DNA from 3 places in the Paenibacillus sp. FSL P2-0322 genome. Region 2 is predicted to be linked to each of the others. Evidence: predicted binding sites of a transcription regulator. Region 2 holds the regulator's gene; each other region holds the start of a gene.

Region 1 (3,288 bases), 1.6 Mb from region 2:
ATTCGTATGCCCGGGATGAGTGGGCTGGAGGTCATACGAAGCATACGTGAAAAGAACGGAGAGCCGTTTCATTTTCTCATATTAAGCGGATATGCAGACTTTGATTATGCACGGCAAGCCATGGGCTTCGGGGTGGATGGCTATCTACTGAAGCCAGTTGATGAGGAAGAAATGACGACAGAGTTGAAACGGGTATGGCAAAACATTGAGGACGAGAAAGAAGACGGCAAATGGGGAAGTCCGCCTTCCCATGAGCGTAATTGGATCGAAGCACTATTGTTTCCGGATCATCGAGAGCATGCTCGTAATGCTGTGGAAAGCAGTGATTCTCTTCACAGAGCATCCAAGCAAGCTGAACATCAAAGCGGTAACGGAAAACATGGACAACAGCCCGTGTTACCAGCGTTGGACTGGAGTAGCTATCAGGTTATTCTGCTGGATTTACGTATACCTGACTGGGATCGGCAAGCCCGGCAGTCGGCAGCAAAGCAGCGGCTAACAGAATTGTGCCATGTGCAGGGCAGAGGTATCGTGTTTGAGGCTGGAATATATATGGGTCTTTTGCTTCCCGCCACGTTAAAAACGGAGAAAGATGCTGTTCAGTTACTGGCTGCTTGGCGACAGGAGCTAAAGCCGTGGGCTACGGAAATTTATGTGGCTGCCGGTGATTCTGTAGCCATTCTTAACGACATTCCCAGATCTTTTGAGCAGGCACTACGATTATTGGAGCGTACGTTTTTGTTCCGGGCAGAAAGAGTCATGCTTTCCGGAGACCTACACGAATTGGAGACAGTCGAGACTGAAAGGAGTGGAGCGTCTGATAGTGCCACAGATGATCCCATACGTTATGCAGAAAAGCTGTACTATGCGCTAGATATGGCTAATAGTGAAGCTGCAACCCGTGTCATTAAGGATATGGAAGGCCAATTTCCACGGATTTATCGCACAGAATCTGCAATCAAGGCGGCGTTCGCCCAAACATTCACACTGGCGTTGAACAAGTATGCAGCTGGACAGGATCACAGCCGAACCGTGCTGGAGGAGCACTCCAGCTTTATAACCGATGTATATGCTTATTCCACATTGGGCGAGCTGGTGGATCACTCGCTGGAGCATGTGTTGCAATGGATTGGCCAGACTGAATCTGGTGGCAAGGGCATCATCATGAAACAAATGATTGACTTTATACATAGTCATTATGATGAAAATTTGCGACTGGAGTTACTGGCAGATATGTTCAATTACAATAGTGGCTATTTGGGCAAACTGTTCAAAAGTCATACGGGCGAGGCCTTTAATGCCTACCTGGATAAGGTGAGGATTGAGCGAGCAAGAGAATTGCTTGCTCAAGGAATTAAGGTGCACCAGGTGGCGGAACGCGTAGGATATGCGAATGCAGATTATTTTCATAGTAAATTTAAAAAGTATGTTGGAATGTCACCTTCCTCCTACCGTAATCGGGTTCAAAAGAACGGAGGAACAGATGGCTGTTGATAGAATCCCTAGGTTTAACGCTATGAAGTCTCTCTTACAGATGTCGGAGGTACGACCTCCGAACGAAGAGAGGCTCTTTTTTTATGGCGGATAAATGGATAGATCAATCGAAAATGTCACATTTATTATGTAGTTTAGGCCGTTTTCATCAAATCGCCATCGTTATGACACAGATTTGACACGATGTTCACATTTTCGATTCTATTTCATTTAAATTTATTCTATATAATGGGGATAATCTGAAGCCGGATCATGACAACCATGGTGAAGGTAGTTGAGTGAGTCATTTTCTAAAAAGTGACCGCTGCATATGTAAGAATGTGAATACTATCACAAATGTAGAAGACTTCAGATTACAGACACTATAAATCAATGTTAAGAGAAGTGCAGGGGGAGGAGCAACATCATGGACGTATTGGATTTGGCACGGTTGCAGTTTGCAACTACAACGATTCTTCACTTTGTTTATGTGCCGATCTCCATTGGATTGTCGTTATTGGTGGCAATTATGGAGACTATGTATGTTATCAAAAAAAATGACTTGTACAAAAAAATGGCTCAATTCTGGGGAACGTTTCTGCTGATTAACTTTGCATTGGGCGTAGTCACCGGGATTTTGCAAGAATTCCAGTTCGGGATGAATTGGTCGGACTTTTCCCGTTTTGTCGGTGATGTATTCGGTACGCCGCTGGCGATTGAAGCGCTGCTTGCATTTTTCCTGGAATCGACCTTTATCGGATTATGGGTATTCGGTTGGGAAAGATTGTCCAAAACGGTCCATTTAATTTGTATGTGGTTGGTATCTATCGGTACGATGCTATCGGCATTGTGGATTCTAGCTGCTAATTCATTCATGCAGCGTCCAGTAGGATATGAGATTCAAAATGGACGTGCAGAAATGAAAGATTTTGCTGCTCTGTTAACGAATGAACAACTGTTATGGGAATTTCCGCATACGTTGTTTGCTGCTTTTGCAACGGGGGCATTTCTTATCGCGGGTATCAGTGCATGGAAGCTGATGCACAAAAAGAATATGGACTTTTTTAAACCTTCTTTTAAATTGAGCATTATTGTTGCCTTAATCAGTGCCATTGCTATTCCTTTGTTTGGTCATGGTCAGGCTCAATATTTAGTGAAAACACAACCGATGAAGATGGCTGCCAGTGAGGGCTTATGGGAGAACAGCGGTGACCCCGCTCCTTGGACAGTTATCGCGGGTATTGATCCTGAAAAGAAGGAAAATACCTTTGAAATTAAAGTTCCTTTTGCTCTGAGTTTTCTATCTTATAGTAAATTTTCCGGCTCTGTGCCTGGTATGAATGAGCTTCAAGCAGAATATGAAAAAACCTATGGTCCGGGTGATTATATCCCGCCAGTACGTACCACGTTCTGGAGTTTCCGTATTATGATTGCGGCGGGATGTGGCATGATTGCACTCGCTTTATACGGTGCTTACCTGACGTTCCGTAAAAAGCTGGAAGGTTCACATCGCTGGTTCTTCCGTCTTATGATATGGGGGATATCCCTTCCATTCATTGGGAATACTGCTGGTTGGATCATGACCGAAATAGGTCGCCAACCGTGGACTGTATTTGGTTTGCTTCAAACAAAAGATTCTGTTTCGCCTACGGTTGTGGCAGGAGAAGTGCTGTTCTCGTTCATCTCATTTACCACATTGTATTTAATTTTAACAGGTGTGCTGGCATTTCTGTTTTACCGTACGGCTCGCAAAGGTCCAGATATCGAGCCACATCAGCAAACGGTAATTCATGATCCATTTGCCCAAGGGGGTGA
Region 2 (3,288 bases):
ACCTAGGTATGCATATGAAATATTTCACACTCGTGCATACACTGACGCGACTGTTCAAAGACAGCAAGAATGGACAACTGCCTTCACTTCGTCAACAGTTGGCAAAATCGGGGCACGAGAAGTCGGCGGATTGGGCTTCAACCATCGACCAGATGTATCCGCTCGTGTTAGAGGTTAAGGAAACTTGGGACCTGCTAAGCGACAAGCTGTTTGGCATGTTGCCAGAGCGAAGCGATGCGACACCGGGTGAAACAGGACAGTTTTCTTCCCGTCTCAAACCTTCGGCCAAGCCTGCAAAGTGGGATCAGGCGGGTGCTTTGGAAAATCAGCTATATGTAACGATGAGCGAAATTTTGCGCAAGGGCGACAAGCTGATGCTGGACGTCAAGGAAGAACATGACGATTATGCGGCAGATAGCCTTATTACAGATATCACGGGTCTGCTCAAGGATTTGGCGGGAATCCGAGAAAATTTGCGCTTTTTTATCCGACTCGATGATGAAACAACCGTATACTGGCTCGAAGCGAGTGGGCAATTCCGTAGTAAATCATTGCAATTTTATGCGGTGCCCGTCGATGTGAGCCGCCAGTTGAAAGAAATGTTTTTTGACAAAAAAAGAAGCATTATTCTGACGTCTGCTACCTTATCGGTAGATAAGTCGTTTCAGTACATGATCGATCAGCTCGGCTTGCAGGAGGCCGCAGATCAAGAGCGGCTGATGACTTCGCAGCTCCCGTCACCCTTTAATTACAGGGATCAGGTGTTGCTGGTCATTCCACGGGATTTCCCAAGCGTGAAGGGCAGTGTAGGAGATGCACACTTTGTAGATATGCTCGTTAGCTCTCTAGGAGCGACTGCTCAGGCGACGCGGGGGAGAATGCTCGTTCTGTTTACTTCCTATCGGATGCTCCGGCAAGTGTATGAGCCGCTCAAAGAGGCCTTAGCATCCAGCGAAATTACTGTGCTGGGACAAGGTGTGGACAGTGGGAGTCGCAGCAAGCTAACCCGCCGTTTTCAGGAAGCCAAAGCTTCTGTATTGCTGGGAACCAGCAGCTTCTGGGAAGGCGTCGATATTCCAGGAAAGGCTCTGACTTGCCTGGCCATTGTTCGCTTGCCGTTTCAACCGCCGAATCACCCGTTGCTGGAGGCAAAAAGCGAGCTGCTTCAGCAGCAGAAGAAGAATCCATTTATGAAGCTGTCTGTACCACAAGCGGTCATTCGCTTCAAACAGGGATTTGGTCGGTTAGTACGTACAGCGAGCGACCACGGGGTCGTTATCGTTTACGATACGCGTGTGATCGAATCCTATTACGGAAAGCACTTTTTGTACTCGTTACCGGGACCAAAAATGGAGCATATGCCATCGGAGCAAATGGTGCCCCGCATCGCCGAATGGCTCCAATCCGCCCCGGAGACAGAGGCATAACGGACGGACACTAAGTATGTTCGTTACAATTAGGGGGAGCAAGTATGAAATCAGATAAAATTTCAGAGGCTGTCGTACGGAGGTTACCCGTATATTTACGTTATCTGAATGCACTTCACAAACGGGAGGTGGCTACGGTCTCTTCTCAAGAGTTGGGACAGAGGCTAGATTTGAACCCGGCCCAAATCCGTAAAGATCTCGCCTATTTTGGAGATTTTGGTCGGAAGGGTATCGGTTATGATGTTTCTTATCTAATTGAGAAAATACGCCATATCCTGAAAATCGACCAGCAAATTAATGTCGTATTGGTCGGTGCGGGTAATCTGGGGCAAGCCCTTTCGAATTATAACGCTTATTTAAAAGACAATATGAAGATTGTCGCAGTATTTGATGCGTTTCCGGATAAGGTAGGGACCAAGATCAATACATTGGTCGTTCAACCGATGGATGAACTGGAAGCGACTGTGAAAGAAAAAAACATTCGAATCGGGATTATTACCGTACCTGATTTTGAAGCACAGCACGTGGCTGACAGGCTTATTGAGAGCGGAATTGGAGCGATCCTGAACTTTGCACCGACTACTCTCAAGGCACCGGCCAACATTCGGATTCATGCCACAGACTTTACAACTGATTTGCTTAGCCTCGCTTATTATTTGGAGGACGGAAAGGAAGAAACACAATATGACAGTGAATAAATGGATGATTAAAAACGGCTCTTTTGCCGTAAATGGATCAGAAGCTGGGGTAGTCCATGGTTTTATGATTGTGGAGGATAGCCGTATTACTTATATTGGCGAAACTTTGCCTGCGGGTGAGGAAGAGACGGAAGCGATCGATGGTAAGGGGCTATTGTTTTTACCTGGTCTGATTAATACTCATGGTCATGCGGCGATGTCTCTGCTGCGTGGGCATGGAGATGACTTGGCACTTCAAGTATGGCTTCAGGAGAAAATGTGGCCTATGGAAGCCAAGTTTACATCTACGGACGTGTACTGGGGTACGTCCTTGTCTGTGCTGGAAATGCTGAAAGGTGGAACAACGACCTTCCTGGACATGTACGATCATATGGATGAGGTGGCTCGTGTAGCTGAAGAGTCAGGTATTCGTGCAAGTCTGATGCGTGGAGCAATTGGACTATGCTCGGAAGAAGAACAGCGAATCAAGCTGGCTGAGGCCGTGACTTTTGCGCGTAACTGGCATGGTAAAGCAGACGGGCGTATTACAACGATGATGTCTCCGCACGCGCCATACACATGTCCACCTGCGTTTATTGAAAAATTCGTACAAGCAGCGCATGATCTGGACTTGCCACTGCATACGCACATGTCTGAGACGATCGCCGAAGTGGAGCAAAACGTACGCGACTACGGTTTGCGTCCAGTTGCACATTTGGATAAGCTTGGCTTTTTCTCCCGTCCTTCGCTTATTGCCCATGGCGTTCATTTGAACGACGAAGAAATAGCTTTACTGGCTGAACGTGGTGTAGCGGTTTCGCACAATCCGGGTAGCAACTTGAAGCTGGCAAGTGGTGTGGCAAGAGTGCCTGAATTGCTGCGTGCAGGGGTTACTGTTTCTCTCGGAACGGATGGTCCTGCCAGCAATAATAACCTGGATATGTTCGAGGAAATGCGTCTGGCGGCACTTATTCACAAGGGTGTATCCGGTGACCCTACGGCAGTTCCTGCAAGTGAAGCGCTGCGTCTGGCAACAGAATACGGTGCAAAGTCGATTGGTTTAAAAGAAGTAGGAGCGTTGGCAGCAGGCAACAAGGCTGACTTTATCGCGTTGGATCTGAATCAGGCACATTTCTTGCCCCGTACAGATCTTATTTCCCATGCGGTATACTCTGCAAGCGCCA
Region 3 (3,288 bases), 2.1 Mb from region 2:
ACAGGATCATGGCCTATTATTCCGAAGCTGGAAGGCATTGAACTTGATCATATTTTGCTCTGTAAAAACTATAATCATTCGAATGATATCATTGAGAAAGCCCAGCATGTACAGAACATTACAGTTGTCGGAGCTGGATACATTGGTGTTGAACTGGTAGAAGCTTTCCAAATGAACGGTAAAAATGTAACACTGATCGACAGTGCTGATCGTATATTGAATAAGTATTTGGACCATGAGTATACAGACCGGATTGAAAGTTCCCTGAAGGAGCATGGCATTAAGCTGGTACTTGGCGAGACGGTGAGTCGTTTTGAGGGTACGAACGGTAAGGTAAGTAAAGTCGTGACCTCTAAAGGAGAATATGAAACAGAGCTTGTTATTCTCTGCATCGGTTTCCGACCTCAAACGGATCTGCTCAAAGGTCAGGTAGATATGTTGCCTAACGGTGCGATCATTGTGGATAACTATATGCAAAGTAGCTGCCCGGACGTGTTTGCAGCAGGTGACAGCTGTGCAATCCGCTATAATCCGACAGGCAAAACGGCTTATATCCCTTTGGCAACCAACGCAGTTCGTATGGGTACGCTGGTAGCACGTAATCTGGTACAACCAACCATTGCCTACATGGGAACCCAAGGAACTTCGGGTATCAAAATTTACGAAGACAATATTGCAGGAACAGGCATGACGGAAGCGGCGGCAACGGACGAAGGCATGACTGTAGAAGCTGTAACCATTGAAGACAGCTACCGGCCTGAATTTATGCCAACCTCCGAAAAGGTATTACTGAAAGTGGTATATGAGCAGGAGACACGGAGAATTTTGGGGGCACAAATTATGTCGAAGGTGGATTTGACGCAATCCATTAACACGCTATCCGTAGCCATTCAAAATCATATGACCATTGACCAGTTGGCCTTTGTCGATTTCTTCTTCCAGCCACATTATAACAAGCCTTGGAATTTCCTGAACGCAGCAGGTTTACAAGCATTGCCTACAATATCCGAACGGAACCCAGTTACTGTATAATTCGGTTTGTCTGTGACATTGTTCATAAGTTTGTCAACAATCTGAGACGTATGGACGAATCCTTATAGTACAATATAGAGTAGCATAAGGATTAGGGGGTAAGTAGCTTATGGATTTGTTTTATATCCTTTTTCTTGTAGTCGTAGCGCTGGTAGGCCTCGGTGGAGTTATTTGGTTCTTGAGAGCAGTTGAAAAGGAAGAATACAACTAAATGCAAAGCGCGTAGTAGCGCAGTAGATGTAATAATACAGAAAAGACAGTCCTTTTTCCAAGGGCTGTTTTTTTAATGCTTGATAAAGTGATTTTTTTCACAAACATAATCACTGATTTTAAATAAAATATGAAAGAAGAACATTTTAGTGAAAAGATATTAAAGGAGCGGGGACATATGGCGAGCTATAAACCGGGGCAAATTGCCGAAAAGACGGTGGAAACAGGAGTGGCCAAGGCGAACAACCCGTGGACTGTGGCGGTGGTACTGGGATTTTTGGCAGGTGCATTTATTGCACTCGGGTTTTTGCTGGATATACGTGTTATTGCAAGTGCGCCTAAAGAATGGGGAAGCATTGCCACCTTTATTGGAGCTGCGGTGTTCCCTGTAGGTCTGGTATTAGTTTTGATCGCCGGCGGAGAATTGCTGACCGGCAATATGATGGCGGTTCCTTTGGCGAGATGGGCAGGACGGATTAAGACAGGGGCCATGCTTCGTAATTTGGCGATTATTACGCTCAGTAATTTTGCGGGTGCGTTATTCGTTGCTTTTTTCTTTGGCCATGTGCTGGGTTTGACAGAAACGGGTCCTTACCTGGACAAAGTGGTGGATATGGCAGGACATAAGCTACATGAAAGCTTTTTGCAGTCTTTTATATCGGGTATAGGATGTAACTGGCTCGTAGCACTGGCTGTATGGCTGGCTTATAGCACAGACTCAATTGGCGGCAAAATTATGGGGATTTGGTTCCCGACCATGGCCTTTGTCGCTATTGGATTTCAGCACGTTGTTGCCAATATGTTTCTCATTCCGGCGGCTATCTTTGCAGGCCACTTTTCATGGGCAGATTATGTTATGAACTTCATTCCGGTCTGGCTGGGGAATTTGGTAGGAGGTAGCCTGTTTGTGGCTGGAGCCTACTGGTTGGCTTATTTGAAAAAGCCTCAAGCCAACGCACATCCAGTGAATGAATCTCCAACCACTTCTTCGGTTGCACATCAAATCCGTTGAGTGACCCTGCTTAATTACGGCACTTTAAACAGCAATAAACAAAGCAAATCCGCCATGACAGGCCCGGGGGAACGAAACCTGTCATGGCGGATTTTTTTGGGAGTGGTCCATGATTTGGCATGGAGGATGAGTGTGCTCTCGTCCCATAATGCCTTGATCTCTTTTACCCTCGGTAAGATATGATGAAACAGGATGTCGAAAAAAATTATGATTCTTAAAAAAATCCGTTTTGCTCTATGCAGCAGACGGATTTTTTTAATATTTTGGAGAGCGGCTGTGTGGGAAAATCCTTCTCTTGCCATAGGCCAAAGCTGTGGATATGATAAGATCAGTGTAATTTTTGGAAACGGTAACGGAAAGGAGCATCAACACTATGGATCATCGCAATAGCGCGCCTCCTGAGGCCACGCTTCAACAAGACTTACAAAGGGGACAGCGGATGACGGAGCAGCAGGACGGTATTTTTCCAGCTGTATGCCCGTTAGATTGCCCGGATACGTGTGGGCTCCTGCTTCACAAGGAAAATGGAAAGATAGTCAAGGTCACTGGGAACCCGGATCATCCTATTACCAAAGGCGCTATTTGTAACAAAGTTCGCAATATGACGGAGCGGGTATATGATCCTGATCGGGTGCTCTATCCGTTGAAACGTATAGGCCCCAAAGGACAAGGGAAGTTTGAACGAATTAGCTGGGAGGAAGCGGTCGATACCATTACAGGTCGGTTCAAGGAGCTGATACGTACGGACGGATCGGAATCTATTCTCCCCTACAGCTTTTATGGCAATATGGGCGTATTGAGTGTGGATGGAATGGATCGCCGATTTTTTAATGCGCTGGGTTCAAGCCAACTGGATCAGACGATTTGCAGCGTGGCAGGGAATGAAGGCTGGGCATCCGTTATGGGCTTTAAGGGCGGCACCAGCCCGGAGGACACGGAGGATGCAGACCTCATTATTGTGTGGGGTGGAAATGTCATTAGCACCAACATGCATCAGGTCGTTTTGGCTGAGAAGGCACGTAAAAAGGGTGCTA

What was found. The regulator Rex, encoded in region 2, represses fermentation and respiration genes when NADH is low (regulators of the CRP and FNR family bind a similar motif). The targets are predictions, from matches to a motif close to TTGTGAAATATTTCACAA.
Region 1: the regulator Rex is predicted to act here: its motif matches at 1,813-1,830, upstream of MKY24_RS22660 (cytochrome ubiquinol oxidase subunit I).
Region 3: the regulator Rex is predicted to act here: its motif matches at 1,329-1,346, upstream of MKY24_RS24790 (formate/nitrite transporter family protein).

What each region holds. Positions count from the first base shown of each region.
Region 1 is NZ_CP150243.1:5,098,980-5,102,267, reverse strand. Features, by position in the region: gene MKY24_RS22665 (response regulator transcription factor) at 1-1,494, shown strand, start outside; gene MKY24_RS22660 (cytochrome ubiquinol oxidase subunit I) at 1,901-3,288, shown strand, end outside.
Region 2 is NZ_CP150243.1:3,490,242-3,493,529, reverse strand. Features, by position in the region: gene dinG (ATP-dependent DNA helicase DinG) at 1-1,427, shown strand, start outside; gene MKY24_RS15220 (redox-sensing transcriptional repressor Rex) at 1,472-2,125, shown strand; gene MKY24_RS15215 (amidohydrolase) at 2,112-3,288, shown strand, end outside.
Region 3 is NZ_CP150243.1:5,608,759-5,612,046, reverse strand. Features, by position in the region: gene MKY24_RS24795 (FAD-dependent oxidoreductase) at 1-1,032, shown strand, start outside; gene MKY24_RS24790 (formate/nitrite transporter family protein) at 1,421-2,254, shown strand; gene MKY24_RS24785 (hypothetical protein) at 2,269-2,556, opposite strand; gene MKY24_RS24780 (molybdopterin oxidoreductase family protein) at 2,628-3,288, shown strand, end outside.